Regions from separate parts of the Pseudomonas sp. ML2-2023-3 genome, predicted to be linked through region 1. Evidence: predicted binding sites of a transcription regulator. Region 1 holds the regulator's gene; the other holds the start of a gene.
What was found. The regulator LexA, encoded in region 1, represses DNA repair genes until DNA is damaged. The targets are predictions, from matches to a motif close to CTGTNTNNNNANACAG.
Positions count from the first base shown of each region.

Region 2: recN (DNA repair protein RecN) is a predicted target of LexA. The motif match lies at 13,421-13,436, and genes of this name have one in related genera.

Region 1 covers NZ_CP146343.1:2,222,446-2,237,931, reverse strand. The annotation lists gene mfd (transcription-repair coupling factor) at 1-1,870, shown strand, start outside; gene V6P94_RS10410 (DEAD/DEAH box helicase) at 1,882-4,584, shown strand; gene nagZ (beta-N-acetylhexosaminidase) at 4,766-5,764, opposite strand; gene V6P94_RS10400 (TetR/AcrR family transcriptional regulator) at 5,946-6,653, opposite strand; gene lexA (transcriptional repressor LexA) at 6,914-7,522, shown strand; gene sulA (SOS-induced cell division inhibitor SulA) at 7,533-8,006, shown strand; gene V6P94_RS10385 (hypothetical protein) at 8,076-8,309, opposite strand; gene V6P94_RS10380 (DUF6586 family protein) at 8,429-8,950, opposite strand; gene topA (type I DNA topoisomerase) at 9,230-11,857, opposite strand; gene V6P94_RS10370 (DUF1653 domain-containing protein) at 11,972-12,208, opposite strand; gene fadA (acetyl-CoA C-acyltransferase FadA) at 12,296-13,471, opposite strand; gene fadB (fatty acid oxidation complex subunit alpha FadB) at 13,499-15,486, opposite strand, start outside.
Region 2 covers NZ_CP146343.1:5,166,685-5,182,170, forward strand. The annotation lists gene ftsH (ATP-dependent zinc metalloprotease FtsH) at 1-1,621, opposite strand, end outside; gene rlmE (23S rRNA (uridine(2552)-2'-O)-methyltransferase RlmE) at 1,813-2,463, opposite strand; gene yhbY (ribosome assembly RNA-binding protein YhbY) at 2,571-2,879, shown strand; gene greA (transcription elongation factor GreA) at 3,158-3,634, opposite strand; gene carB (carbamoyl-phosphate synthase large subunit) at 3,631-6,852, opposite strand; gene carA (glutamine-hydrolyzing carbamoyl-phosphate synthase small subunit) at 6,967-8,103, opposite strand; gene dapB (4-hydroxy-tetrahydrodipicolinate reductase) at 8,363-9,169, opposite strand; gene dnaJ (molecular chaperone DnaJ) at 9,180-10,304, opposite strand; gene dnaK (molecular chaperone DnaK) at 10,625-12,541, opposite strand; gene grpE (nucleotide exchange factor GrpE) at 12,642-13,208, opposite strand; gene recN (DNA repair protein RecN) at 13,461-15,143, shown strand; gene fur (ferric iron uptake transcriptional regulator) at 15,240-15,486, opposite strand, start outside.

The DNA.
Region 1 (15,486 bases):
CCTGCACCTGATCGCCCGCTACACCGGCAGCGATGATGAACTGGCGCCGTTGCACCGCCTGGGTTCGGAAACCTGGCAAAAAGCCAAGCGCAAAGCTGCCGAGCAAGTGCGTGACGTGGCTGCCGAACTGCTCGACATTTATGCCCGCAGAGCTGCCCGTGAAGGCTATGCGTTTGCGGACCCTAAAGCCGATTACGCCACCTTCAGTGCCGGCTTCCCGTTTGAAGAAACACCGGACCAGCAAACCACAATCGAAGCCGTGCGCGCCGACATGCTGTCGCCCAAGCCGATGGACCGCCTGGTGTGTGGCGACGTGGGCTTCGGCAAAACCGAAGTGGCCATGCGTGCGGCCTTCATTGCCGTGCATGGTGGTCGTCAGGTCGCCATTCTGGTCCCCACCACCCTGCTCGCCCAACAGCACTACAACAGCTTCCGCGACCGTTTTGCCGACTGGCCGGTAACCGTTGAGGTGATGAGCCGCTTCAAGTCGGCCAAAGAGATCAACCAGGCAGTGGCCGACCTGGCCGAAGGCAAGATCGACATCGTGATCGGCACCCACAAGCTGCTGCAGGACGACGTCAAAATCAAAAACCTGGGCCTGGTGATCATCGACGAAGAACACCGCTTCGGGGTTCGCCAGAAAGAACAGCTCAAGGCCCTGCGCAGTGAAGTCGATATTCTGACCCTCACCGCAACACCCATCCCGCGCACGCTGAACATGGCGGTGTCGGGCATGCGCGACCTGTCGATCATCGCCACGCCACCGGCACGCCGGTTGTCGGTGCGCACCTTTGTCATGGAGCAGAACAAAAGCACGGTCAAAGAAGCACTGCTGCGCGAGTTGCTGCGCGGCGGCCAGGTTTACTACCTGCACAACGATGTCAAAACCATCGAAAAATGCGCCGCCGAACTGGCAGAGCTGGTACCCGAGGCGCGGATCGGCATCGGCCACGGGCAGATGCGCGAACGCGAACTCGAACAGGTGATGAGCGACTTCTACCACAAGCGCTTCAACGTGCTGATCGCCTCGACCATCATCGAGACCGGCATCGACGTGCCGAGCGCCAACACCATCATCATCGAGCGCGCCGACAAATTCGGCCTGGCACAACTGCACCAGTTGCGCGGTCGCGTGGGGCGAAGTCACCACCAGGCTTACGCCTACCTGCTGACCCCCCCGCGCCAGCAAATCACCGGGGATGCGCAAAAGCGCCTGGAAGCCATCGCCAACACCCAGGATCTGGGGGCCGGTTTTGTGCTGGCCACCAACGACCTTGAGATCCGTGGCGCAGGCGAGCTGCTGGGCGATGGCCAAAGCGGCCAGATCCAGGCCGTCGGTTTTACCCTGTACATGGAAATGCTCGAACGGGCGGTCAAGTCGATCCGCAAGGGCGAGCAGCCCAACCTCGACCAGCCACTGGGCGGCGGGCCGGAAATCAACCTGCGGGTGCCCGCGCTGATTCCCGAGGCCTACCTGCCCGATGTGCACACTCGACTGATTCTCTACAAGCGCATTGCCTCGGCCGCCGACGAAGAAGGCCTCAAGGACTTGCAGGTCGAGATGATCGACCGCTTTGGCCTGCTTCCGGAACCGACCAAGAACCTGGTACGCATCACCCTGCTCAAATTGCAGGCCGAGCAGCTGGGAATCAAAAAGGTCGATGCCGGCCCACAAGGCGGGCGAATCGAATTTGCAGCGGACACACCGGTTGACCCGATGGTGCTGATCAAACTGATCCAGGGCCAACCCAACCGCTACAAATTCGAAGGCGCAACCCTGTTCAAGTTCATGGTGCCCATGGAGCGCCCGGAAGAACGCTTCAATACCATCGAGGCGCTGTTTGAGCGCCTGACGCCGAAGTCTTCCTAAATGAACTACCCATGACCCTGAGCCAGACACCCCGGTTGACCAAGCCGCTCGCACCGACCTGGACCAGCCGCTTCAAAGAGCAAAGCCTTGAGCGTGGCCGCCGCTACGCCAAGGAAAACCGTGTCAGGATCGTCCAGATCGGCGACAGCATGATCAGCGCGAGCTGCCAGGGCTCAGGCGAAAACCCCTACCGCCAGACCATACATCTGCGTGAGTCCGCCAAAGGTACTTTGCTTTTGGTGGACGCCACCTGCACCTGTCCGGTACGCACCCATTGCAAGCACACCGCTGCCGTCTTACTGAAGATTGAAGAAACCTTGAACTACCCTGCCGCCGCTCAGGATGCCGAGCTTCTGGAAAAACTCCAGGCCGTACTCGACTCACGTCGTCCCAACAACCTGCCAGAACTTCGGGTCGACGATGTAAAGCCGGTGCCACGGCTGTGGCTGGCCAGCGCTGAATTCAGCGCCTTCGAACCGCGCAACGGCAAGATGCAACGCTACATCCAGCACCGCGCAGCACTGTCGTTCAACTACCTGGATCAATACGTCAGCGGGCAAAAGAACACCGACATCCTGCTGCGCCAGGAACAGCAGACCCTGCGGATCAAGCGTCATCCCGACACAGAGAACCTCTACCGCGAGCAATTGCGCAGCCTGGGCTTCAAGATTGCGACCCGCCAGAGCAAGGCGCTGCCTGAAAGTGCTGGAGAGCTGTTTGAACTGGTCAATGACAGTGCCTGGCTGAATTTCACCCTCAACCAGATGCAAGGCCTGAGGGAACAAGGCTGGGAGCTGCAGATCGATGAAGGTTTCGGCTTTGACCTGACCCCGGTCGAAGACTGGTATGCCAATGTCGACGAGGCCCCGGAACGTGACTGGTTCGACCTGGAACTGGGCATTATCGTCAACGGCCGACACCTGAGCTTGCTGCCGATACTGCTGAACCTGATGCGCTCCCACAGCGACATCCTCAACCCCGAAAAACTCGCCCGGCGTCGGGATGACGAACTGATTCTGGTGAATATCCCGGCCAACCCCGGCAGCAATCATGGCCCGCTTCAGGTCGCCCTGCCGTACGGACGGCTGAAACCGGTACTGGCAACCCTGGACGAATTTTATCTGGGTGAACCGGACGCGACCTCCCTGCGGATCAAAAGCGCTGACGCACCACGCCTCAATGCTCTCGATGCCCTGCCCTTGCGCTGGGAAGGTGGCGAGCAGATACGCGGTTTTGCCCAGCGCCTGCGCGACATCAAGGACTTTAGCGTCGAAGTTCCCCAAGGGCTCAATGCCAACTTGCGCCCATACCAGCTTGAAGGCCTGAGCTGGATGCAGTCGTTGCGCCAGCTCGAAGTGGGCGGCGTACTGGCCGACGACATGGGGCTGGGCAAAACCCTGCAGACCCTGGCCCATATCTTGTGCGAAAAAAATGCCGGCCGCCTGGATCGTCCGGCAATGGTGGTGATGCCCACCAGCCTGATCCCCAACTGGCTGGACGAAGCTGCGCACTTCACTCCGCAGCTCAAGGTGCTGGCGCTGTTTGGCGCCACCCGCAAAAAACACTTTGCACACCTCAATGACTACGACGTGATCCTGACCACCTACGCCTTGCTGCCCAAGGACATCGAGCACCTGGCAAAACTGCCCTTGCACCTGCTGGTCCTGGACGAGGCCCAGTACATCAAGAACCCCGGCAGCAAGGCCACCCAGGCGGCCTGTGAACTGATTGCACGGCAACGCCTGTGCCTGAGCGGCACCCCGCTGGAAAACCACCTGGGCGAGCTTTGGTCTCTGTTCCACTTCCTGCTGCCCGGCTGGCTGGGCGACGTTAAAACCTTTAACCGCGACTACCGCATACCCATCGAGCGTCAGGGCAGCAACGAGCGCCTGCAGCATCTCAATGCGCGGATCAAACCGTTTTTATTGCGCCGCACCAAGGAACAGGTCGCGACCGAACTGCCGCCCAAGACCGAGATCATTCACTGGGTCGACCTGAACGAGGCCCAGCGCGACGTCTACGAGACCATGCGCCTGGCGATGGACAAGAAGGTGCGCGACGAAATCACTCGAAAAGGTGTCGGGCGCAGCCAGATCATTATCCTCGAGGCGCTGCTCAAGCTGCGTCAGGTGTGCTGCGATCTGCGACTGGTCAGCGACACCCCGCCGAAAAAAGGCAGTTCCTCGGGCAAGCTAGACAGCCTGATGCTGATGCTCGAAGAACTGTTTGCCGAAGGCAGGCGCATCCTGCTGTTTTCCCAGTTCACCTCGATGCTCGGCCTGATCGAAATCGAACTGAAAAAACGCAAAGTGCGCTACGCCATCCTCACGGGGCAAACCCGTGACCGACGCACACCGGTCAAAGACTTCCAGAGCGGCACCCTGCAAATATTCCTGATCAGCCTCAAGGCTGGCGGCGTGGGATTAAACCTCACCGAAGCCGACACCGTGATTCACTATGACCCGTGGTGGAACCCGGCGGCTGAAAACCAGGCCACCGACCGCGCCTACCGTATCGGCCAGGAAAAACCGGTGTTTGTTTACAAGATGATTGCCCGCGGCACCGTGGAGGAAAAAATCCAGCACTTGCAGCAAGAAAAATCGGATTTGGCCGCAGGTGTTCTGGACGGACGAGTCGCCGGTGACTGGAAATTACAGGACGACGACATCGACGCGCTCTTCGCGCCGCTGCCACCCAAAACAGAGAAGCGCTGAGACACCCGACTTATTGATTAACTGCAGGCGCGGTCTTTCTGCTTGATCGCGCTGACGCCATCGCGAGCAAGCCCGCTCCCACGGGCTTTGTGGTGCTTGCGAAATCTTGGGAGCTGGCTTGCCGCGATTCAGGCGATACGGTCTTTCTGCTTCGCCAAGCGTCAAAGCGGCATCGATGTGCTCAATCTATTAATTGAGCATCCTTGAGCGCACCCATTGCCACCAGCCAGCGCGGGCTCTGGCGATAGTCAGTGCTGGCCCAGGCCTGACCGCGCATGCGTGCAATCCTGGGCGAAGGGGTAACGTTCAACCGCTGAGCAGCGCTGAGTGCCAACTCCGCCGCCGCACGGTCGTTGCATACCAGTCCCATGTCACAACCCGCCGATAAGGCCGCCTCAATCCGGCTGGCGGCATCACCCACTACGTGCGCACCCGCCATCGACAGGTCGTCACTGAAAATCACGCCGTCGAACTGAAGCTCGCCGCGCAAAATATCCTGCAACCAGCGACGTGAGAATCCTGCAGGCTGGCTGTCCACTTGTGGATAGATCACGTGGGCCGGCATGACAGCAGCCAGATGCTTGCTCAAGCGGGCAAAAGGCACGAGGTCATGGGCGCGAATCTGCTCAAGACTGCGCTCGTCAGTTGGAATGGCGACGTGAGAATCAGCCTCGGCCCATCCGTGTCCCGGAAAATGCTTACCGGTCGCCGCCATGCCCGCGTCGTTCATCCCGCGAATAAAAGCCCCGGCCAATGTGGCTGCGCGCTCAGGGTCTCCCTCGAACGAACGGCTACCGACCACAGCGCTACGCTGATAATCCAGATCCAGGACCGGGGCAAAGCTCAGGTCCAGCCCTACGGCCAGCACTTCAGTGGCCATGATCCAGCCACACTGTTCAGCCAGGTACTCGGCGTTGGGGTTATCAGCAATGGCACGCATGGCTGGCAGGCGCACGAACCCCTGACGCAGACGCTGCACCCGGCCACCTTCCTGATCGACCGCCAGCAACAGGTCGGGACGCAGCGCGCGAATCGAAGCGCTCAACTCACGCACCTGGCGCGGATGCTCGATATTGCGTGCAAAGATAATCAACCCGCCTACTTCTGGCTGGCGAAGTAATTGCCGATCTTCAGCCGTCAGCCAAGTACCGGCGACGTCCACCATCAAGGAGCCTTGCAAGGCAGAACTCATGGGAAATCCTTTAAAAAGAGAGCGTTCATTGCCCGGTCCGGATCCGCAGCCACGCGCCTGCGCGCCGCACTCCAGAGAGGCAGCGGCGAATCGACAGACGGGAATAAGTCAGGGTTGGGCATGGCAACTAGCTTAGCGGAACAAAGCTGCCGCGCCCACCCGCCGCGGGTCAAACCTTGGCGGTAACCGGGGCGGTTTTACTGCGGGGGCGAAGCTGGGCACTGGCCATTGCAGAATCCGTGACGCCGCTTTGTGCACGCATGCCTGCCGCGAGGAATGGCACCATCAGACGCATCACCTGCTCGATGGAGGTGTTGACACCGAAATCAGTCTCGGCAATTGCACGCAACGCCTTGATTCCCGACATGCTGAAGGCCGCAGCACCCAGCATGAAGTGCACGCGCCAGAACAACTCGATGGGCGGGATTTGTGGGGCAGCCTCGTTGACCAGCAGCATATAGCGGCGAAAAACCTTGCCGTACATGTCTTCAAGATAGCGACGCAAGTGACCCTGGCTCTGACTGAACGCCAACCCGAGCAAGCGCATGAAAATCGACAGGTCGTTACCACTGCGCGGCTGGATCACCAGCGCCTGCTCGACCAGCATCTCCAATAACTCTTCAAGGCTGGGGCGGTTCTCAGGCTTGGCCTGACGACGCTCCAGCTCACGATCGAGGTTGGCGCAAAAAGGCCCCAGGAAGCGCGAAAAGACGGCCTGGATCAGCGCCTTTTTAGAACCGAAATGGTAATTAACCGCCGCCAGATTGACCCCGGCTTTACTGGTAATCAGCCGCAATGAGGTTTCAGCAAACCCTTTTTCCGCGAACAGCTGCTCGGCAGCATCAAGGATACGTTCAACGGTTTCCGACTGGGCCATGACTACTCCGCCTGACAAACATTTAAACACTTGTTTGAAACATACGTTTCAGATTGTAAAAAGTCAAGATGAGGCATTCGTTTCAGGACCGGGCAGTTCTGCATTTAACCACAGCCTCGGCCAGTCCGGCCCCACCTGATAAAGTACGGGTCGCCCGACATATTAATGACCGTCCAGCGGACCGCTGGAAATGGGTGATTGCCAAGAAGCTTTCACTGTATATAATCCCAGTCACTGTATAAAAAGACAGAGCGATCAACATGCTAAAACTGACGCCACGCCAAGCTGAGATCCTGGCCTTCATCAAGCGATGCCTGGATGACAACGGATACCCGCCCACCCGTGCCGAGATCGCACAGGAGCTGGGCTTCAAATCCCCCAACGCCGCCGAAGAACACCTCAAGGCGCTTGCCCGCAAGGGTGCCATCGAGATGACCCCCGGTGCCTCCCGCGGTATTCGCATACCCGGCTTCGAAGCCAAGTCTGACGAATCCACGCTGCCCATCATTGGCCGAGTAGCTGCCGGTGCTCCGATTCTTGCGCTGGAGCACGTCGAAGAGTCCTGCAACATCAACCCGACCTTCTTTCACCCCAGAGCCGACTACCTGCTACGGGTACAAGGCATGAGCATGAAGGATGTCGGCATCTTCGATGGCGATCTGCTTGCCGTGCATACCTGTCGCGAAGCCCGTAACGGCCAGATTGTCGTGGCCCGTATCGACGACGAAGTCACGGTCAAACGCTTCAAGCGTGAAGGCAACAAGGTCTGGCTCATTGCCGAGAACCCTGAATTCGCCCCGATTGAAGTCAACCTCAAAGACCAGGAACTGGTCATTGAAGGCTTGAGTGTCGGCGTAATTCGCCGCTAAAGGAGGCTTCATGCAGTTCCCACACACCCCGCTGCCAGCACAACTCACCCTTTTTGAAGCGTTCATGGCTCAACCCATGACGCCCGCGATCAAGGACGTGCTCGATTCCCCCTGGAGCGCCGAACCCGAGGTGTTCAGTGAACTGTCGCTACGCGGTGCCGCCGGAAACTGCCTGAACCTGCTTGCCCCCATGCTGCGCGAACTGAGCGAGCAACAAAACGCCCGCTGGCTGACACTGATTGCGCCACCTGCAAGCCTGACCCAAAGCTGGTTACGCGATGCCGGACTGAACCGCGAGCGCATTCTGCTGCTGCAACCCAATGGCAACAAAAGCGCCTTGCAACTGACCTGCGAAGCGCTGCGACTGGGTCGCAGCCACACGGTAGTGAGCTGGATCAACCCGCTGACCAGCGCTGCCCGCAATCAGTTGATCAGCGCAGCTCGCACCGGTCACGGGCAAAGTCTGAATATACGCTTGGGTTAAACAGTTGATGCCTGCGCAGGGCCAGTGCAGAACGCACTCGCCTGGCTGCGGAGCACGAGTCAGAGTCGCTTAGTGAAGAATGCGTGGCCCATCGTCTTTTTCGAGCTCGCCTTCGGCCAGCCGACCCGCCATTTGTACACCGACGCTAAGCATGGCTTTCGCCACCTCTACGTGCTGCCCCTGAAGAAAAGCCTTGGCATCTTCAGAAAAATTCAGCGTTACCAAAGACCCTTCGTCCTCAGCACGGCGCAACTCGATGCGGCCGTCTGGCAACTCGACAATTTCTAGAAAAGACGTTGGCATATAAATTTGTTCTCCACGAAAGCGCGGGAGTATATCAGCCATCCCGCGGGAATTTCCCGTGATCTGTAGCGCTTTCGATTACAGACTGATGAATGACTGTACCGTTTCGGTTTCGACCCTTAGCACTCATTGAGTCCATCACGGAACCGAATGGCCAGACCTTTGAGGTTCTGACGCCACTCCTCCATTGTTTCGCGACTCAACTCCTGGGGTGCCTCATCCTCCAGGTTGACCGCAATGATCAAGGGCTGGAACACATCCGCCTTGACCTTTTTGGGTGCCTGTAACGGCTGATACAGAGCAGCGTGGGTCGCAACCAGTTGCGCCAGCCATGTCTGCGGCGCCTGTGCCAGTTCAACCAGCTCGGCCAGTTCCGGGATGGCCTTCTCGTCCAGCACTTGCTGGGTGAGCAGCAGTTCGACCCGAGGTGCATTGGCTTGGGACAGACGATAAAAGCCAGCAATCTCATGACACAAGCCAAGCAGCGCACCATACAGATGAAATACCGCCGACTCGCGCTCTGCCTGAACCAGCGCCTGAGCATTCATGGCCCGACCCTCACTCGCCTTGTTCATGGCCTCAAGGGCCAGGCCAGCGAAATAGATCTTCTGATTGGTACGGGTATAGAGTTCGTGAGCCATGCGGGCGCTCCACATCGAATGGGTAAAGGCAGGTAGTGCAGTCTCAGGGATCAGGCCGTGCTGGCGCAAGGCCTACGTTCCCTGCGCTTTTGTGGGAGCGGGCTTGCCCGCGATGCAGGCGCTGCGGTGCTTCAGCCAAACCGTGTCGATGCCATCGCGAGCAAGTCTGCTCCCACAAAAGCACTCAAGCAGCGGCAACCAGGCCCGGGATTGGCAAACAAAAAAACCGCGCAAGGCATACAGCCCTTGCGCGGTTTTCTATTCAGCGATCAACTCAGATCAAGCGTCTTTTTCTTTACGCTTGTCTTCAACCTTCCAGCTACCGCCGTCGTAGAACGCACGCCAGCCAGTCGGCTTGCCATCCACTTCAGTCTGCACGTACTGCTCTTTGGTTTTGCGGCTGTAGCGAATCACTGCAGGACGGCCATCCGGATCTTTCTTCGGCGCTTCGCACAAGAAGTGATACTTGGGATCGATCTCGTCCTTGTGGGGCACAATTTCGATCACCAACGGAGCACGAGTCTCACGGTTTTTCGGGAACTGGCTTGCCGCCAGGAACAACCCCGAAGCACCGTCACGCAGGATGTACGTGTCGTTGACCTTCTCGCATTTAAGTTCCGGCATTTTCACCGGGTCCATTTTCGGTGGCGCCGCTTCACCGCTTTTCAGCAGTTTTCGGGTGTTTTTGCACTCGGCATTGGTACAGCCGAAGAACTTGCCGAAACGACCGGTTTTAAGCTGCATTTCGCTGCCGCACTTGTCGCACTCAAGGCTCGGACCTTCATAGCCCTTGATGCGGTAGTTGCCTTCTTCGATTTCGTAGCCGACACAATCCGGGTTGTTACCGCAGATGTGCAGCTTGTGCTTCTCATCCAGCAGGTAGGCGTCCATTGCCGTGCTGCAGATCGGGCAACGGTGTTTGCCCAACAGCACCAGGGATTCGGATTCGCCTTCGTCGTCGGCCGCAATTTCGTCACCCGGCACCAGATTGACAGTGGCCTTGCAACGCTCTTTGGGCGGCAGGCTGTAGCCCGAACAACCCAGGAACACGCCGGTTGAAGCCGTGCGAATCTGCATTGGACGACCACATTCCTTACAAGGAATATCAGTCATTACCGGCTGGTTGGCACGCATGCCACCTTCCGGTGCAGCAGCTACTTCGAGCTTCTTCTTGAAGTCGCCGTAGAACTCGTCCAGTACGTTTTTCCAGTCACGCTCGCCTTGCGCCACGTCATCGAGGTTCTCTTCCATACCGGCCGTGAAGCCGTAGTCCATCAGGTCGGAGAAGCTCTCGGACAAGCGTTCGGTAACGATGTCGCCCATTTTTTCGGAATAGAAGCGGCGGTTGTGCAACGCCACGTAACCACGATCCTGAATGGTCGAGATAATCGCCGCATAGGTCGAAGGACGACCAATGCCACGTTTTTCCATCTCTTTTACCAGGCTGGCTTCGGAGTAACGCGCAGGCGGCTTGGTGAAGTGCTGGCTCGGGTCGAGCTCGATCAGCTTCAGGGCATCGCCCTGAGCCATGTCTGGCAGCACATCGTCGTCGCCCGGCTTGGCAATTTGCGGCATCACACGGGTGTAACCGTCGAATTTGAGGATGCGGCCCTTGGCACGCAGCTCAAAATCACCGGCCGCCACAGTGACGGTGGTGGACAGGTACTTGGCCGGCAGCATCTGGCACGCCACGAATTGGCGCCAGATCAGCTCGTAAAGGCGCTCAGCGTCGCGCTCCATGCCCGACAGCTTGCTCGGGTGCATGTTTACGTCAGAAGGACGAATCGCTTCGTGAGCCTCCTGTGCGCCTTCCTTGCTGCTGTACACATTGGGTGCCGGCGGCAGGTACGACGCGCCGAACTCACCTTCAATATAAGTACGCGCCATCTCGACCGCATCGGCCGAGAGGTTGGTGGAGTCGGTACGCATATACGTGATGTAGCCAGCTTCATACAAACGCTGGGCCATCATCATGGTTTTCTTCACCCCGTAGCCCAGGCGATTGCTCGCGGCCTGTTGCAGGGTGGAGGTAATGAAAGGCGCCGACGGCTTGCTGCTGGTCGGTTTGTCTTCACGCTTGACGATGCTGTAGTTCGAAGCCTTGAGCTTCTCCAGCGCCGCCATTGCCTGAGCTTCGTTGAGCGGCTTGAACGCCTCGCCTTTTTCACGGGCAACGTCAAAACGCACTTTCGCCCCCTTGGCAGTGCCAAGGTCGGCGTGGATTTCCCAGTACTCTTCAGGGTTGAACGCACGAATTTCGCGCTCACGCTCCACCACCAGCTTCACGGCCACCGATTGCACACGGCCTGCCGACAGGCCACGGGCTACCTTGGCCCACAGCAGCGGCGAAACCATGTAACCCACGACGCGGTCGAGGAAGCGGCGGGCCTGCTGGGCGTTAACGCGGTTGATATCCAGCTCGCCCGGCTTGGAGAAGGCTTCCTGAATCGCTTTCTTGGTGATTTCGTTGAACACCACGCGCTTGTAGCGGGTGTCATCACCACCGATGGCTTCGCGCAGGTGCCATGCAATGGCTTCCCCCTCGCGATCCAAGTCGGTTGCGAGATAGATGGTGTCAGCATCCTTGGCAAGCCGGCGCAGCTCTTCGATGACCTTTTCCTTGCCGGGCAGGATCTCGTACTTGGCTTTCCAGCCATGCTCGGGATCGACGCCCATGCGCGAGATCAGCTGCTTCTGAGCCTTCTCTTTTGGCGACAGGGCCGGCACTTCGCCCGCCGCTGCCTTGCCACGCTTGGCAGCCGGTTCTTTGCTGGCGCTAGCCGAACCGCTGGTGGGCAGGTCTCGGATATGGCCGATACTCGACTTCACCACGTACTCGTTGCCCAAGTACTTGTTGATGGTCTTGGCCTTAGCCGGGGATTCCACAATGACCAGCGATTTGCCCATGGATCAGAAAATTCCTGAATTCTAGAAGTGAAAGGCGGTTCGCGCCTGACGCGGCACCGCTATATATAGTGGCTACAAGGTGAGGTCAAGCACAGGGTTCTGCGCGACCTTGCCTTATGGCCGGGAAAAAAGGCTGGGTTCGGCCTGAATCAAGGCAAAGCGCGGGACGTGTTCGCCCTCAACGATGACTGACTCCAGGAACATGCTCAGCGGGCGCACCCAAAAGCCGTAATCGCCATACAGGGCTTGGTAGAACACTACATCTTCTTCGGTTTCAGAATGGCGAGCCACACTGAAAACACGATACTGAGGACCTTTGTAGTGTTGATAGAGCCCAGGTTGTAGCGACATGTTGCGGCCCCTCTGCAAATAAAAAAATTAAACACGCTTAAAAACAAAAACCGGGGCACAAGGCCCCGGCTTCCATCAACGCAACGCTTAGACGCGTTCGAAGACGGTGGCAATGCCCTGGCCAAGACCAATGCACATGGTGGACAACCCGAAAGTGCCGCCATTTTGCTTCATTACATTGAGCAAAGTGCCGGAGATACGAGCACCCGAGCACCCAAACGGGTGACCCAGAGCGATGGCACCGCCGTGCAGGTTAACCTTCTCATTCATCTTGTCGAGCACTTTCAAATCTTTCAGCACTGGCAGGGCCTGTGCAGCGAAAGCTTCGTTGAGCTCAATGAAGTCGATATCGGCCATATTCAAGCCTGCACGCTTCAATGCTTTTTGTGTAGCCGGTACTGGACCATAGCCCATGATCGCAGGATCCACACCCGCAACTGCCATCGAGCGGATCACTGCCAGCGGCTCAAGCCCCAGGTCTTTTGCACGCTGGGCAGACATCACGATCATGCATGAAGCACCATCGGTGATTTGCGACGAAGTGCCCGCAGTCACGGTACCGCCTTTAGGGTTGAACGCAGGTTTCAACGCCGCCAGGCTTTCCAGGGTGGTATCTGGACGAATAGTTTCATCGTAGTCGAAAACTTTCAGGAAACCGTTTTCGTCGTAACCCTGCATCGGGATGATTTCGTCCTTGAACTTGCCTTCTACCGTCGCCTTGTGAGCGAGTTGGTGAGAACGCACAGCAAATGCATCCTGCTGTTCGCGGGTGATGCCGTGCATCTTGCCCAGCATTTCAGCGGTCAAACCCATCATGCCCGAGGCTTTTGCCGCGTACAGCGACATGTGCGGGTTAGGGTCGACACCGTGCATCATGCTCACGTGACCCATATGCTCGACGCCGCCCACCACGAAAACGTCACCGTTGCCGGTCATGATCGCTTGCGCAGCCGTGTGCAGGGCGCTCATGGACGAGCCGCACAGGCGGCTCACGGTCTGTGCAGCCGAGGTGTGCGGGATCTGGGTCATCAGCGACGCCATGCGCGCAATGTTCCAGCCTTGCTCCAGGGTCTGGTTCACACAGCCCCAGATCACGTCTTCGACTTCACCCGGGTCAACCTTGCTGTTGCGCTCCAGCACTTTACTGATCAGGTGTGCAGACATGTCTTCAGCACGGGTGTTGCGGTGCATGCCACCCTTGGAGCGGCCCATCGGGGTGCGACCGAAGTCTACAATCACCACGTCTCTAGGATTCAAGCTCATAATTTCACTCTCACTCTAATGGGGCGCTTAACCGAAGAAGCTCTGGCCGTTCTTGGCCATCTCACGCAGCTTCGCAGTCGGGTGGTACAGCGCGCCCAGTTCAGCGTACTGATCGGCCAGGGCCACGAACTCTGCAACACCGATCGAATCGATGTAGCGCAGCGCGCCGCCACGGAACAGCGGGAAGCCAATGCCATAGACCAGGCCCATGTCAGCCTCGGCTGCGGTTTCAACGATGCCGTCTTCCAGGCAACGCACGGTTTCAAGACACAGCGGGATCATCATCCAGTTGATGATGTCTTCGTCGGTCACGTCGCGCTGCTCGTAGACGATAGGCTTGAGGACCTCAAGCACGCTCGAATCAACGATTTTCTTCTGCTTGCCGCGCTTGTCTTCTTCGTAGGCGTAGAAGCCCTTGCCGTTCTTCTGACCCAGGCGCTTGGCCTCGTACAAAGCGTCAATCGCTGAACGACGGTCGTCTTTCATACGGTCCGGGAAGCCTTCGGCCATAACGTCGCGACCATGGTGACCGGTGTCGATGCCGACCACGTCCATCAGGTACGCCGGGCCCATTGGCCAACCGAATTTTTCCATCACTTTGTCGATACGCACAAAGTCGACACCGGCGCTGACCAGCCTGGCGAAACCGCCGAAGTACGGGAACAGGACGCGGTTGACCAGGAAGCCCGGGCAGTCGTTGACCACGATCGGGTTCTTGCCCATTTTCTTGGCATAGGCAACGGTGGTTGCTACGGCCAGGTCGCTGGACTTCTCGCCACGAATCACTTCAACCAGCGGCATCATGTGCACCGGGTTGAAGAAGTGCATGCCGACGAAGTTTTCCGGACGCTTGAGGGCCTTGGCCAGCAGGCTGATGGAAATGGTCGAGGTGTTGGAAGCCAGAATGGCGTCTTCGCGAACGTGATTTTCCACTTCCGCCAGTACAGCCTGCTTGACCTTCGGGTTCTCGACTACCGCTTCGACCACAAGGTCGACGTTACCGAAATCGCCGTATGACAAAGTAGGACGAATGCCGTTCAGCACTTCAGCCATTTTCGCCGGTGTCATGCGACCCTTATCAACGCGGCCTACCAGCAGCTTGGCAGCCTCGGCCAGACCCTGCTCGATGCCGTGCTCGTTGATGTCTTTCATCAGGATCGGCGTACCTTTGGAGGCCGACTGATAGACAATACCGCCACCCATGATGCCTGCGCCCAGAACGGCCGCCTGCTTCACGTCTTTGGCAATCTTGTCGTAGATCTTGGCTTTTTTCTTCAGTTCCTGATCGTTCAGGAACAGGCCGATCAGGCATTGCGAAGCTGAGGTTTTTGCAAGCTTGGCGAAACCTGCTGCTTCCACTTCCAGCGCCTTGTCACGACCGAAGTTCGCGGCTTTCTGGATGGTCTTGATCGCTTCAACCGGGGCCGGGTAGTTCGGGCCAGCCTGGCCGGCCACAAAACCTTTAGCGGTTTCGAAAGCCATCATTTGTTCGATTGCGTTCAGCTTGAGTTTTTCAAGCTTGGGTTGACGCTTGGCCTTGTAGTCCAGCTCGCCACTGATGGCGCGCTTGATCAGGTCCAGCGCTGCAGCGCCCAGCTTGTCAGCCGTTACCACAGCATCTACGGCGCTCACTTTCAGAGCGTCTTCGGCGCGGTTTTCCTTGCCGGAGGCAATCCACTCAACCGCGTTATCAACGCCAATCAGGCGTGGCAGGCGCACGGTACCGCCAAAGCCCGGATAGATACCCAGCTTGACTTCCGGCAGGCCGATTTTGGCGCTGTCCGCCATGACCCGGAAGTCAGCAGCCAGACACATTTCCAGACCGCCACCCAACGCGATGCCATTGATGGCCGCGACGGTGGGTACGTTGAGGTCTTCAAAATCGCTGAAGATCCTGTTGGCTTCGAGGTTGCCAGCGATCAGCTCGGCATCCGGCAACTTGAAGTTTTCGACGAACTCGGTGATGTCGGCGCCAACGATAAAGACGTCTTTACCACTGGAAACGATGACACCCT
Region 2 (15,486 bases), 2.4 Mb from region 1:
CGCCCGACACGCTTGCAGACTGACCACCACCACGACCCAGATAAGACTCTTCGTCCTCGGCATACATCAGAGGGCCAAGCTTCTCGGACAAGCCCCACTTGGTCACCATGTTCCGCGCAATCTGGCTGGCACGCATGATGTCGTTGGAAGCGCCGGTGGTAACACCGTCGAAACCCAGGGTCATCTCTTCAGCGATACGGCCACCATATAGCGAGCAGATCTGGCTGATCAGCGCACGCTTGGACAGGCTGTAACGATCTTCTTCCGGCAGGAACATGGTTACGCCCAAGGCGCGACCACGAGGGATGATCGAAACCTTGTAGACCGGATCATGCTCAGGCACTACGCGACCGACGATAGCGTGACCCGCCTCGTGATAAGCCGTGTTGCGCTTTTCTTTGTCCGACATGACCATCGATTTGCGCTCGGCGCCCATCATGATCTTGTCTTTAGCCAGCTCAAACTCTTTCATTTCAACAACACGCTTACCGGTGCGCGCTGCGAACAGGGAAGCTTCGTTCACCAGGTTTGCCAGATCGGCACCCGAGAAGCCCGGAGTACCACGTGCAATCACGCCCGGCTGGACATCATCGCCCATCGGCACTTTACGCATGTGCACCTTGAGGATCTGCTCGCGACCACGAATGTCCGGCAAGCCAACCACAACCTGACGGTCAAAACGACCTGGACGCAACAGCGCAGGATCGAGCACATCAGGACGGTTGGTGGCAGCAATCACAATGATGCCGTCATTCATCTCAAAGCCGTCCATCTCAACCAGCAACTGGTTAAGCGTCTGCTCGCGCTCATCATGACCGCCGCCCATGCCGTTACCACGGTGACGGCCGACCGCATCGATTTCATCGATAAAGATGATGCAGGGTGCGTGTTTCTTGGCTTGTTCAAACATGTCACGAACACGGCTTGCGCCGACGCCCACGAACATTTCAACAAAGTCGGAACCGGAAATCGTGAAGAACGGCACCTTGGCTTCGCCCGCGATTGCCTTGGCAATCAGGGTTTTACCGGTACCCGGTGGGCCAACCATCAGCACACCACGAGGAATACGACCACCCAGGCGCTGGAACTTGCCCGGATCTCGCAGGAATTCGACCAGTTCGCCGACTTCTTCCTTCGCCTCATCACAACCCGCTACGTCAGCCAGAGTCGTTTTGACCTGGTCTTCCGACAGCAGCCGCGCCTTGCTCTTGCCAAAGCTCATCGGGCCGCCTTTGCCGCCGGCACCGCCCTGCATCTGGCGCATCATGAACATGAAGACAGCGATGATCACCAGAATCGGGAAGCTTGCAACCAGCAGCTGAGTCCAGATGCTTTGTTGCTCTGGCAGTTTGCCCTCAACGGTCACATGGTTATCCACCAGGTCACCGATCAAACCGTTGTCCTGAATAGCCGGACGGATGGTTTTGAAGGAATCGCCATCGCTGCGTTTGCCGGTAATCACGTAGCCATCCACGGCAACGCGCTCGACCTTGCCATCCTTAACTTGCTGGATGAAGTCGGAATAGTTGAGGGTTTGTGGCTCGTTTGGACTGGAGAAGTTGTTCATCACTGTCACCAGGACAGCGGCGATGATCAACCACAGGATCAGATTCTTTGCCATATCGTTCAATTAGCTACCCTCTGAAGCAAGCCCCGCTACTGAAGCGTGCTTCGCATGATATTCACCGGCATAACTTACTACATTGCCTACAACCCTTGCAGGCTCCGTCTGTAACCCTTTGTGAAACTTTGACTACACAATATTCGTTATGCCAGATCTGTAAAGCGATTCAAAAAAAACTATCGCCCTTGTCAGAGACGCTCATCACTGGCGGAACCATCGATACCGCGGAAGCCGCGCCCCAGCAAATACTGCTCGCGGGACCTGTCTCGAGACGACGACGGCTTGCGCATCTGCACCTTGTCGAACAGCTTGCGAATGTCTTTGTGGTACTGATCGAAGCCTTCGCCTTGGAAAACTTTAATCAGAAAATCACCACCAGGACGTAGGACGCGACCAGCAAGGTCCAGTGCCAATTCGCACAGGAACATCGCCCGGGGCATATCCACAGCGGCCAATCCACTCATATTGGGGGCCATATCAGAAATCACAAGGTCTACTTGCGTATTTCCTACTGCTTCGAGGATCTGTGCCAGTACGGCGTCCTCGGTAAAGTCGCCCTTGATGAAGGTCACATCAGGAATGCTGTCCATGTCCAGGATGTCGGAAGCAATCAAACGCCCCTGACCACCGATCAGACGACTGGTCACCTGTGACCAGCCACCCGGGGCAGCACCCAGGTCAATCACTGTCATGCCGGGACGAATGAGTCGATCGCGCTCTTGAATCTCCAGCAATTTGTAGCTGGCGCGCGAGCGATACCCGTCTTTTTGCGCCATTTTGACGTACGGGTCGTTGAAATGCTCTTTCAGCCAGTTAAGGCTAGTCTTGGAACGGGCCACGGGCCACCTCAAAAATTTTAAACGGGTCGTGATTAACTGGGCGGTCTGGGACTCGCTCGGGTAAACTGGCCGCCGCTTTTTACAAGATCAGACACAGGGGTCAGATTATGCCGCTCACTCAAGAGCAGAAGAAACAGTACAAATCCATTGGCCACCATCTGAAACCAGTTTTGACTGTGGCTGATAATGGTTTGACTGAAGGTGTTTTAGCCGAACTCGAACGCGCATTGGGCGATCACGAGCTGATTAAAATCAAAGTCAACATTCTGGATCGTGAATCCCGCCTGGAAGCCGTCGCACAAATGTGCAAGGCCGGCAAAGCGGAACTGGTACAGGTTATCGGCAAAATGGCGCTTCTGTACCGCAAGAACGTCAATGTAAACAAGCAACTGTCGAACATCCATCGCTTCAAGTGATGTCGACAAGGGTCAAGGGTGCGCCTGGCGCGCCCTGAAACTCTTCCAGGGATAAACCCGAGAGCCATGCAAGAACTGCCCGCGCAACGCATCAGGCAGCCAGAGACGCCCAACGCAACCCTTCCCGCACCTGCTACTCGCCTTTCAACTTGCAACGCTGCCAACCGGGTTCAGGCCAGCACCGCTAAAAATTCTGTGTGCAACAACCACAAGCTGCCGACCCGGAACACCCGGGCCAGCCGCCAAAGAAGTGCGCCCGCACAAGGCGGGCGCCATTCTTAGATGTGACGCACCTCAATGATCTCGTATTCAATAACACCGCCAGGTGTTTTCACCGCGACTACGTCACCCTCTTCCTTGGCAATCAAGGCACGAGCAAGTGGCGAACCCACGGAGATTTTTCCGAGCTTGAAGTCAGCTTCATCTTCACCAACGATCTGATAGACAACGCGCTCGTCAGTTTCAACGTTCGCGATCTCAACCGTGGTGCCGAAAATCACCTTGCCGGTGTGAGGAATCGCTGCCACATCAATAACCACTGCGTTTTGCAGACGGCCTTCGATGTCACGGATACGAGCCTCAGACATACCCTGGAGCTCACGAGCTGCATGGTATTCAGCATTTTCTTTCAAATCGCCCAACTCACGCGCCGTACCGATTTCCTTGCTCAGCTTCGGCCGAACAACCTTGGTCAGGTGTGCGAGTTCTTCCTCCAGGGCCTTGTGGCCCTGGACGGTCATTGGATACTTGATCATGACTTCAATCCTGCGTGTAGATCCTGCAAGCGGCGCACGGTTTTTTCAGGACCGAACTTGAGCGCTTCGCAGATCGCTTCGCCAGCAGCAATGGTCGTGGTGCAGTAGATCTTGTGCTGCAGCGCGTTGCGGCGAATGGAGTAGGAGTCAGCAATCGACTGACGACCCTCGGTAGTGTTGATGATCAAGGTAACTTCGTCATTCTTGATCATGTCGACAACGTGCGGACGACCTTCGGTCACCTTGTTCACGCGACGTACTTTCAAGCTGGCAGCTTCGATGAACTTGGCTGTGCCCGCCGTTGAAACGATCTCGAAGCCCAGGCTGATCAGGTCGCGAGCAACGCCAGCCACCAGGGGCTTGTCGTCGTCACGAACGCTGATGAAGGCAGTACCGCCAGTCGGCAGCACTTCGCTTGCACCCATCTGGGCCTTGGCAAAAGCTTCGCCGAAGGTATCGCCCACACCCATCACTTCACCGGTGGACTTCATCTCAGGGCCGAGAATCGGGTCAACACCCGGGAATTTGGCGAACGGGAAGACCGCCTCTTTCACGCTGTAGAAGTTAGGAATGATTTCTTTGGTGAAGCCGATTTCTTTCAGGGTTTTACCGGCCATCACGCGAGCTGCGATCATCGCCAGGGAAACACCGATGCACTTGGACACGAAAGGAACGGTACGCGAAGCACGCGGGTTCACTTCGATCACGTAGATATCTTCGCCCTGCAGAGCCAACTGCACGTTCATCAGGCCGACAACGCCCAATTCCAGAGCCATCTTCTTGACCTGCTCGCGCATCTCGTCCTGGATGTGCAGCGGCAGCGAGTACGGCGGCAGCGAACATGCAGAGTCACCAGAGTGAACACCCGCCTGCTCGATGTGCTGCATGATCGCGCCGATCACTACATCAGTACCGTCGCAGACAGCATCCACGTCCATTTCGATGGCACAGTTGAGGAAGTGATCCAGCAGCACAGGGCTGTCGTTGGACACTTTCACCGCGTCGCGCAGGTAGCGCTTGAGCTCTTCTTCTTCGTAAACGATTTCCATCGCACGGCCGCCCAAAACGTAGGACGGACGAACAACCAGCGGGTAACCGATCTTGCCAGCGGCGCGAATCGCTTCGTCTTCGCTGCGCACAGTGGCGTTTGGCGGCTGACGCAGGTTCAGGCGCTCAACCATCTGCTGGAAACGCTCGCGGTCTTCAGCACGGTCGATGGCGTCAGGGCTGGTACCGATGATCGGTACGCCGGCTTCTTCCAGGGCGCGGGCCAGTTTCAGCGGGGTTTGGCCGCCGTACTGGACGATCACGCCTTTTGGCTTCTCGACCCGCACGATTTCCAGGACGTCTTCGAGGGTTACGGATTCAAAGTACAGACGATCCGAAGTGTCGTAGTCGGTGGAAACGGTTTCCGGGTTGCAGTTGACCATGATGGTCTCGTAACCGTCTGCACGCAGCGCCAGAGCGGCGTGAACGCAGCAATAGTCGAACTCGATACCTTGGCCGATACGGTTCGGGCCACCGCCCAGGATCATGATCTTGTCACGATCCGAAGGGTTGGCTTCGCACTCTTCCTCGTAGGTGGAGTACATGTAAGCGGTGTCGGTGGCGAACTCGGCGGCGCAGGTGTCAACGCGCTTGTAGACCGGGAACACTTCCAGCTTGTGACGGTGACGACGCAGGTTTTTCTCGGTGACACCCAGCAGTACGGCCAGGCGCGCATCGGAGAAGCCCTTGCGCTTGAGGCGATACATGGCATCACGGTCAATCGAGGACAGCGCCATGGTCTTGATCTTTTCTTCGTCCTTGATCAGATCTTCGATCTGCACCAGGAACCAAGGGTCAATCATGTTCATGCCGAAGATATCTTCGACGGTCATGCCTGCGCGGAACGCGTCAGCCACGTACCAGATACGCTCGGCGCCCGGCACGGTCAGTTCGCGCTTGAGCACGGCCATGCTTTCCGGGTTGCTCAGGTCCAGCTTTGGATCAAGACCGCTTACACCCACTTCCAGACCGCGAAGGGCCTTTTGCAGGGATTCCTGGAAAGTCCGGCCGATAGCCATGACTTCACCCACAGATTTCATCTGCGTGGTCAAACGAGCGTCAGCCTTGGCGAACTTCTCGAAAGCAAAGCGCGGCAGCTTGGTCACAACGTAGTCGATGGACGGCTCGAAGGACGCAGGAGTAGCGCCGCCGGTGATTTCGTTTTGCAGTTCGTCCAGGGTGTAGCCGATCGCCAACTTGGCAGCGATACGTGCAATCGGGAAACCGGTCGCTTTCGATGCCAGGGCCGAGGAACGCGATACACGCGGGTTCATCTCGATCACAACCATACGGCCGGTGTCCGGGCAAATACCGAACTGAACGTTGGAACCGCCGGTTTCAACGCCGATCTCACGCAGTACCGCCAGGGAGGCGTTACGCATGATCTGGTATTCCTTGTCCGTCAGGGTTTGTGCCGGAGCAACGGTGATCGAGTCACCGGTGTGCACGCCCATCGGGTCAAAGTTTTCAATCGAGCACACGATGATGCAGTTGTCCTTCTTATCGCGGACAACCTCCATCTCGTACTCTTTCCAGCCGATCAGGGATTCGTCGATCAGCAGCTCTTTGGTTGGCGACAGGTCCAGGCCGCGAGCGCAGATTTCTTCGAACTCTTCACGGTTGTAAGCAATACCGCCACCGGTGCCGCCCATGGTGAAGGACGGACGGATGATGCACGGGAAGCCCAGCTTTTCGAGAACCGCATTAGCCTCTTCCATGCTGTGAGCGATACCGGAACGCGGGCAGTCAAGACCGATGGACTTCATCGCCTTGTCGAAACGCGAACGGTCTTCAGCCTTGTCGATGGTGTCGGCATTGGCGCCGATCATCTCTACGCCGAACTTCTCCAGAACGCCTTCGCGCTCCAGATCCAGTGCGCAGTTCAGAGCAGTCTGGCCGCCCATGGTTGGGAGCAGTGCGTCCGGACGCTCTTTTTCGATGATCTTGGCAACGGTCTGCCATTTGATCGGCTCGATGTAGGTGGCGTCGGCCATGTCCGGGTCGGTCATGATGGTGGCCGGGTTGGAGTTCACCAGGATGACGCGATAACCCTCTTCGCGCAGGGCTTTACAGGCCTGGGCGCCGGAGTAGTCGAATTCACAGGCCTGGCCGATAACAATCGGGCCAGCGCCGAGAATCAGGATGCTTTTTATGTCTGTACGTTTTGGCATGGGTTTGTCACTCAAATCCGCAGGTCAGTCGGCAAGCTGTCAATCAGGCTTCTGAAGCGCCCTGGGGGCCACCGAAGGTCGGGGCCGCCACAGGGCGCTGCAGCAGGGAGCTGATCAGCGGCGCTTGGCCATCTCATTGATGAAGCGATCGAACAGCGGCGCAACGTCGTTCGGGCCAGGGCTTGCTTCAGGGTGACCCTGGAAGCTGAAAGCGCTCTTGTCGGTCAGCTCGATACCTTGCAGCGTGCCGTCGAACAGCGACTTGTGAATGGCGCGCACGTTGGCTGGCAAGGTTGCTTCGTCTACCGCAAAACCGTGGTTCTGGCTGGTGATCATCACAACACCTGTGTCCAGATCCTGGACCGGGTGGTTAGCGCCGTGGTGGCCATGACCCATTTTCACGGTCTTGGCGCCCGAGGCCAGAGCCAGCAGCTGGTGACCGAGGCAGATACCAAACACCGGAATCTCGGTATTCAGAACTTCCTTGATGGCCGTGATCGCGTAGTCGCAAGGCTCAGGATCGCCAGGACCGTTGGACAGGAACACGCCATCAGGGTTGAGTGCCAGTACATCGCTGGCCGGGGTCTGAGCAGGAACCACCGTAACGCGGCAGCCGCGCTCAACCAGCATGCGTAGGATGTTCCATTTTACGCCGTAGTCGTACGCGACCACGTGGTAAGGCAGCTCGCTGGCTTCGATAGTCGGGTGACTGTCAGTGGCCAGGTTCCAGACGCTGGAGCGCCACTCGTAGGCTTTTTCGGTGCTGACGACTTTCGCCAGATCCATGCCTTTCAGGCCCGGGAAGCCGCGAGCAGCTGCAATTGCAGCCTCGTCAGAAATATTGTCGCCCGCCATGATGCAACCGTTCTGCGCGCCTTTCTCACGCAGGATGCGCGTCAGGCGGCGAGTGTCGATACCGGCGATGGCTACAACATTGTTGGCTTTCAGGTAGTCGGCCAGCGACATGGTGTTGCGCCAGTTGCTTGCAACCAGCGGCAGATCACGGATTACCAGACCTGCGGACCAGACACGATCAGACTCGGCGTCTTCCGGGGTAGTACCGGTATTGCCAACATGCGGGTAAGTCAGGGTCACGATTTGCTGAGCGTAGGAAGGATCCGTCAGGATCTCCTGGTAGCCAGTCATTGCGGTGTTAAACACCACCTCACCAACGGTTTGACCGTCGGCCCCAATGGCTTCGCCGCGAAAAATGCTGCCATCAGCGAGGGCGAGTATGGCTTGCTTAGTCAAGAAGACCTCCCGTAAATAAAGCCTGAAAGGGCGATCGCAGGTTGTAAAAAAGCGGAGTGACGTATGGACACGTCACCCCGCTTCTTCATCGAATTATCTGCGCGCTTTTAGTGGACACACTAAAGCTGTAGCTTACAGAAAAAGGCTTTTTTGGTCTACCGCTAAAGAGTCTAAAAGACAGGAGAATGCGACAGGAAATCGCTTAGCGGTTAAAAATCGGGCTGCTGGCGCGCCAACAGCCCGATTTTACAGAGATAACTCAACGCAGGTCGAGCACATCCTGCATGTCATACACGCCGGGCTCTCGCCCTTCCAGCCACAAGGCAGCACGAACGGCACCCTTGGCAAAGGTCATGCGACTGGATGCCTTGTGGGTAATCTCGAGACGCTCACCCTCAGTGGCAAACAGCACCGTATGATCACCCACCACATCACCGCCGCGCACAGTGGCAAAACCGATGGTTTCACGGTCACGAGCACCGGTATGGCCTTCACGACCATATACCGCAACCTTTTGCAGATCGCGGCCCAGCGCATCGGCAATCACCTCACCCATGCGCATCGCCGTTCCCGAAGGAGCGTCGACCTTGTGCCGATGGTGCGCCTCGATGATTTCGATATCCGCCTCATCACCCATCACCCGCGCCGCCATATCCAGCAACTTGAATGACAGATTGACCCCGACACTGAAGTTGGAAGCAAAGACAATCGCAATGTCCTGACCCGCTTCGACCAACAGCTGTTTTTGCGCCGCACTCAAGCCCGTGGTGCCAATCACCATGGCCTTGCCCAGCTTGCGACACACCGCCAGATTGCCCAGCATCACTTCAGGCAAAGTGAAATCGATGAGCACATCAAAATCAGCAGCGACCTCCTGCAGGCTAGCCGACAACGGCACATCAATTCGCCCGACAGAAGCCAGCTCGCCGGCATCAGCCCCCACCAGGGAACTGCCCGGACGAACGATTGCCGCCGTCAGCCCGCACAGTGGCGAGCGCTGCTGCACCGCATCGATCAATGTCTTGCCCATGCGCCCGGCAGCGCCCATCACAGCTATACGTCGCATCTACCGCTCCTTACAGGTCGCCGAAAAAACGCTTCACGCCTTCAAACCAGCCCGTGGCGTTTGGGGAATGGCAGCTATCGCCTTCCAGCGTGGTACGGAACTCTTCCATCAGTTCACGCTGACGACGACTCAACTTGACTGGAGTTTCAACTACAACGCGGCACATCAGATCGCCTGCACCACCGCCACGCACCGGAGCAACGCCCTTGCCACGCAAGCGGAACTGCTTGCCAGTCTGAGTACCTTCAGGGACTTTCAACTTGACCCGACCATCCAGCGTTGGCACTTCAAGCTCTGCGCCCAATGCGGCATCAGCCACGCTGATCGGCACTTCACAGAACAAATGCTTGCCGTCGCGCTGGAAAATCGCGTGCTCGCGCACATCGATCACTACATACAGATCGCCAGTCGGCCCACCCTGTACACCCGCCTCGCCTTCGCCCGACAGACGAATGCGATCGCCGGTATCAACGCCCGCAGGGACTTTCACGGAAAGGGTTTTGTATTCTTCTACACGGCCTTCGCCACGGCAGCTGTCACACGGATCAGAGATGACCTTGCCTTGACCATGGCAACGCGGGCAAGTCTGCTGAACAGCGAAGAAACCCTGCTGCATGCGCACCTGACCAATACCGCCACAGGTTGTACAGGTCACAGGCGAAGAGCCCTTCTTGGCGCCCGAGCCGTCACATGGCTTGCAGTTGACCAGCGTCGGAACGCGGATATTGACCGTGGTACCGCGCACGGCCTCTTCCAGATCCAGCTCCAGCGTGTAGCGCAAATCACTGCCACGCTGAGCGCCGCCCCGGGAGCCGCCACGGCCACCACCAAAGAAATCGCTGAACACATCGCCAAAAATATCGGAGAAGTTCTGGCCGCCAAAACCAGCACCGCCGCCACCCATTTGCGGATCAACACCGGCATGGCCGTATTGATCGTAGGCCGCACGCTTGCTGGAGTCCGACAGAACTTCGTAAGCTTCGTTAGCTTCCTTGAACAGTTCTTCCGAGGCCTTGTCATCCGGATTGCGGTCCGGGTGATGCTTCATCGCCAGTCGGCGATAAGCTTTTTTCAGTTCGATCTCAGTCGTAGTGCGTTCAACACCCAATATTTCGTAATAGTCGCGCTTTGCCATAATTCTTTGCACTCTCAAGGACGTTCGACAAAACCCTCCCGAGCCTCGCCAAACCCGCCAAGCCCGAAAAGGATCAGACCCGACTCACGTCTTTTCAACGATATTGGTTTCTGTTTAACAGCCAATGCATTGGCCGACAGGAGCGATTACCTCTGGCCGGAAAACAAGAAAGATCCAGACCAAACCGCCAGCATTCGACCTTGTCGCATGCTGTAAAAATTCCTTTACTCCAGACACGCCAACGCGGGAGCAAGCTCCCGCGCGGCGACATCCTACCAGTCACCGCTAAAGCGCGGTCAACTGGCCGACAAACAAGCTGATTACTTGTTGTCTTTTACTTCTTCGAACTCAGCGTCGACAACGTCGTCCGCTTTTTCAGCCGAATCAGCTGGCTTGGCCGCTGCGTCTGCCGGGTTCGCTTGCTCGGCGTACATTTTCTGTGCAACCGGAGCAGACACCTTGGACAGCTCTTCAACCTTGGCTTCGATAGCAGCCTTGTCGTCGCCTTTAACAGCGGCTTCAAGTGCAACTACAGCAGCTTCGATTGCAGCTTTCTCTTCCTCGGTTACCTTGTCGCCAGCATCGACGATCATTTTGCGAGTCGAGTGAACCAGTGCGTCGCCCTGGTTACGTGCAGCTGCCAGCTCTTCGAACTTGCGGTCTTCCTCAGCATTGATCTCGGCATCACGAACCATCTGAGCGATTTCTTCCTCGGACAGACCCGAGTTAGCCTTGATCACGATGGACTGAGACTTGCCAGTCGCCTTGTCTTTTGCACTTACGTGCAGGATGCCGTTGGCATCGATATCGAAGGTTACTTCGATCTGAGGCACGCCACGTGGAGCTGGTGGAATGTCGGCCAGATCGAACTTGCCCAACGACTTGTTCTGTGCGGCTTGCTTACGCTCACCTTGCAGTACGTGAATGGTCACAGCGCCTTGGTTATCGTCAGCAGTCGAGAACACTTGCGATTTCTTGGTAGGAATCGTGGTGTTTTTCTCGATCAGAGCAGTCATTACACCGCCCATGGTTTCGATACCCAGAGTCAGCGGGCTCACGTCCAGCAACAGAACGTCTTTAACATCACCGGCCAATACCGCGCCCTGGATGGCAGCACCCATTGCAACAGCTTCGTCCGGGTTCACGTCTTTACGTGCTTCCTTGCCGAAGAACTCGGTTACCAGCTTCTGTACCAGCGGCATACGAGTCTGACCACCGACCAAGATCACGTCGTTGATCGCGCCAACGTCGATACCAGCGTCTTTCAGAGCAATGCGGCAAGGCTCGATGGTGCGCTGAACCAGGTCTTCAACCAGCGATTCCAGCTTGGCGCGGGAAATCTTCACGTTCAAGTGCTTAGGACCGGTGGCATCTGCAGTGATGTAAGGCAGATTCACGTCAGTCGACTGGCTCGAAGACAGTTCGATCTTGGCTTTTTCAGCAGCTTCTTTCAGACGCTGCATCGCCAGCGGGTCACCTTTGAGGTTCATGCCGCTTTCTTTCTTGAACTCGTCAACCAGGTAGTCGATCAGACGGATGTCAAAGTCTTCACCACCCAGGAACGTGTCACCGTTGGTTGCCAGCACTTCAAACTGGTGCTCGCCATCAACTTCGGCAATTTCAATGACCGACACGTCGAAAGTACCGCCACCCAAGTCATAAACGATGACAGTGTGGTCGCCCTTCGCTTTGTCCATACCGTAAGCCAGAGCAGCTGCGGTTGGTTCGTTGATGATGCGTTTAACGTCCAGACCCGCGATACGGCCGGCGTCTTTGGTTGCCTGACGCTGGCTGTCGTTGAAGTAGGCCGGAACGGTAATGACCGCTTCAGTCACTGGCTCGCCGAGGTAGTCTTCGGCGGTTTTCTTCATTTTCTTCAGAATTTCAGCCGAAATCTGTGGCGGAGCCATTTTCTGGCCGTTCACTTCAACCCAAGCGTCGCCGTTGTCAGCCTTGGCGATCTTGTACGGAACCATCTGAATGTCTTTCTGTACGACTTCTTCGTCAAAGCGACGACCGATCAGACGCTTCACCGCGTACAGGGTGTTATGCGGATTGGTCACTGCCTGACGCTTGGCCGACTGGCCAACCAGAATTTCGCCATCATTGGCGTACGCAACGATCGACGGCGTAGTGCGCGCGCCTTCTGCGTTTTCGATAACTTTTGCTTTACCGTTTTCCAGAACCGAAACACACGAGTTGGTGGTCCCGAGGTCAATACCGATAATTCTGCCCATGTTTACTCTCCCTAAATTTGAATTTTGTTGCCGCAGCAGTAATGACCAACTGCGGCATTGCTTAACGCTTGACTTCTAAATGGGGGCCTTGCGGCCGATTTCAAGCCTTTTCGTCAATCGATGGCGAAACCGGCGCTGGCGCCTTGCTGACTACGACCATAGCCGGGCGCAGCAAGCGACCATTGAGCTGATAACCCTTTTGAAACACCTTGAGCACACTGTTTGGCTCCAGGTCAGCACTTTCCTGCATTGCCATCGCCTGATGATGCTCGGCATTGAAGGGCTCGCCGTGCGGGTCGATCGCTTCCAGCTGATAACGCTTCAGGGTGTCCTGGAACATTTTCAGGGTCAGTTCGATCCCTTCGCGCATCGGACGAATGTTTTCATCGTCCGGGCTGGACAGCTCAAGACCGCGCTCCAGACTGTCGATCACCGGCAACAGGTCGCCAGCGAACTTCTCCAGCGCAAACTTGTGAGCCTTCTCAACATCCTGCTCAGCGCGGCGGCGAACGTTCTGCAGATCGGCAGCTACGCGCAGAGCCTGATCATTAGCGGCTGCCAGCTGCTCTTCAAGCACCTGCACACGGGCTGCCAAATCTTCACCTGCTACATCGGCGGCCTGGTTGGCGTCCTGGTTCTGCGTATCCATAGTCTGTTCGTCTGCCATAGATTTCTCCTTTCAAACTTCGTCCGCGAGCTCGACTCGCGCTTCTGCCAAGGTATATGGGGTCGCAATTCTCAGGTTCAAGAGCCTGAAAACCAGAAAATAGATGTTAGAGCCCCCTGGCGTTACCTGCAAAAAAACAAAATCGAGCTAAAAAATCCAAAAAAACAAGCAAATCGAACTAAGCACAGCCATTGTCAGCACGAAACAAAACACTGTATAAATAACCAGACATTACGTTTTGGAGCAGCTCCTATGCTGGTGCACCTGTCCGTACACAACTACGCCATCGTTGAACATCTCGATCTCGAACTGGATCGCGGGATGAGTGTAATCACTGGCGAGACCGGTGCCGGCAAATCGATCATGCTCGACGCCCTGGGCCTCACACTAGGGGACCGCGCAGACAGCGGTGTTGTCCGCCCGGGAGCCGACAAGGCCGATATCCTGGCCACGTTCGACCTGCAAGACATACCAGAAGCCCGGGCCTGGCTTGCCGAGCGCGACCTGGAAGGCGAAGGTCCGTGCATCTTGCGCCGAGTCATTACTGCCGAAGGCCGCTCGCGCAGCTACATCAACGGCACCCCCTGCCCCCAAGGCGACCTCAAGGCCCTGGGCGAGCTGCTGATTGATATCCACAGCCAGCACGAGCACCAGTCGCTGCTCAAACCCGACACCCACCGCCGCCTGCTCGACGAGTTCGCCGGCGCCACCGACCTTGCCCGCCAGGTGCAATTGGCCGCGCAACGCTGGCGCCAGACCAGGCAAGAGCTTGAACACCTGTCCAACTCCGGCGATGAACAGCGCTCGCGCCATCAACTGCTCAGCTACCAGCTCGAAGAACTTGAAACCCTTTCCCTGGGCGAGAACGAACTGGAAGAACTGGAACAGGAACACAAAAACCTGACCAACGCCGAAACCTTGCTGACCATATGCCGCCAGGTGGTGGAGCAATGCAGCGAAAGCGACTCAGGCAACGTGCTCAATGCCCTGACGGTGAGCCTCAATCGCCTTTCAAGCATCAACAACAACTCGGGCTCACTGGGCGAAGCCACCGATCTGCTGGCCAGCGCACAAATTCAAGTCGAAGAAGCCGTGGGCGAGCTCAATCGCTTTATCGACCATTTTGATGCTGATCCAGGCCGACTGCAGTACCTGGAAGAAAGGCTCGACACCATCTATACACTGGCGCGCAAACACCGCGTGCAACCCACCGAAGTGGCTGCCTTGCAGCAAAAACTGCTGGATGAACTCGAAACCCTCAACGCCAACGACGAGAACATCGAACGCCTGGCCAATGAGCTGACGTCCTATTCCCGCCACTATCATGAGTGCGCACGCGAACTCAGCAACTTGCGCAGCCAGGCTGCAACGCGCCTGAGCAGTGCCGTTGAAGAAGAAATACAGCGCCTTGGCATGCCCGGTGGCCGTTTCGTGATTGAACTGCGCCCACAGAGCAGCAATGACCCTATGCCTCAAGGCCTGGAGCAGGTCGAACTGCTCGTAAGTGCCAACCCCGGCCAGCCACTCAAGGCATTGGCCAAAGTTGCCTCTGGCGGTGAGCTGTCACGTATCAGCCTGGCCATCCAGGTAATTACCGCTCAAACATCCCGCGTACCCACTCTGGTATTCGACGAAGTGGATGTCGGGATTGGCGGCCCGACGGCCGAAATCGTGGGGCAACTGCTACGCCGCCTTGGCGAGCGAGGCCAGGTACTGACAGTCACTCACTTGCCGCAAGTGGCTGCCCAATGTCATCAACACCTTTTTGTACACAAGGTCCGCGAGAGCGATACCACCCGTACTGCCGTGGCCAAATTGAGCAAAAAAGAGCGCGTAGAAGAGGTTGCACGCATGCTCGGCGGTGTCGACCTGACCAAAGAATCCTTGGCCCACGCCAAAAAAATGGTCGTCACTGCAAAGAATCTGGCGGCTTAACGACGAACGGTTATCAAAAGACCGATATCAGAAAGCACGAAGGCGGCCCTAGGGCCGCCTTCGATCGTTTCGCGAACCGTAGCTCGCGTGACATGCTTACTTGGACTTCTTGCGCACGTACAGCACCAAGTTGTGATCCACCAACTCAACACCGTGCTTGGCTGCAATGGCGTGCTGCAGTTTTTCGATGTCTTCGTCGAAAAACTCGATCACTTCACCGCTGTCCACGTTGACCATATGGTCGTGGTGGCCGCCGTCAGCATCAGCCAATTCAAAGACCGCATGACCGCCATCAAAGTTATGGCGAATCACCAGCCCGGCTGACTCGAACTGGGTCAGCACA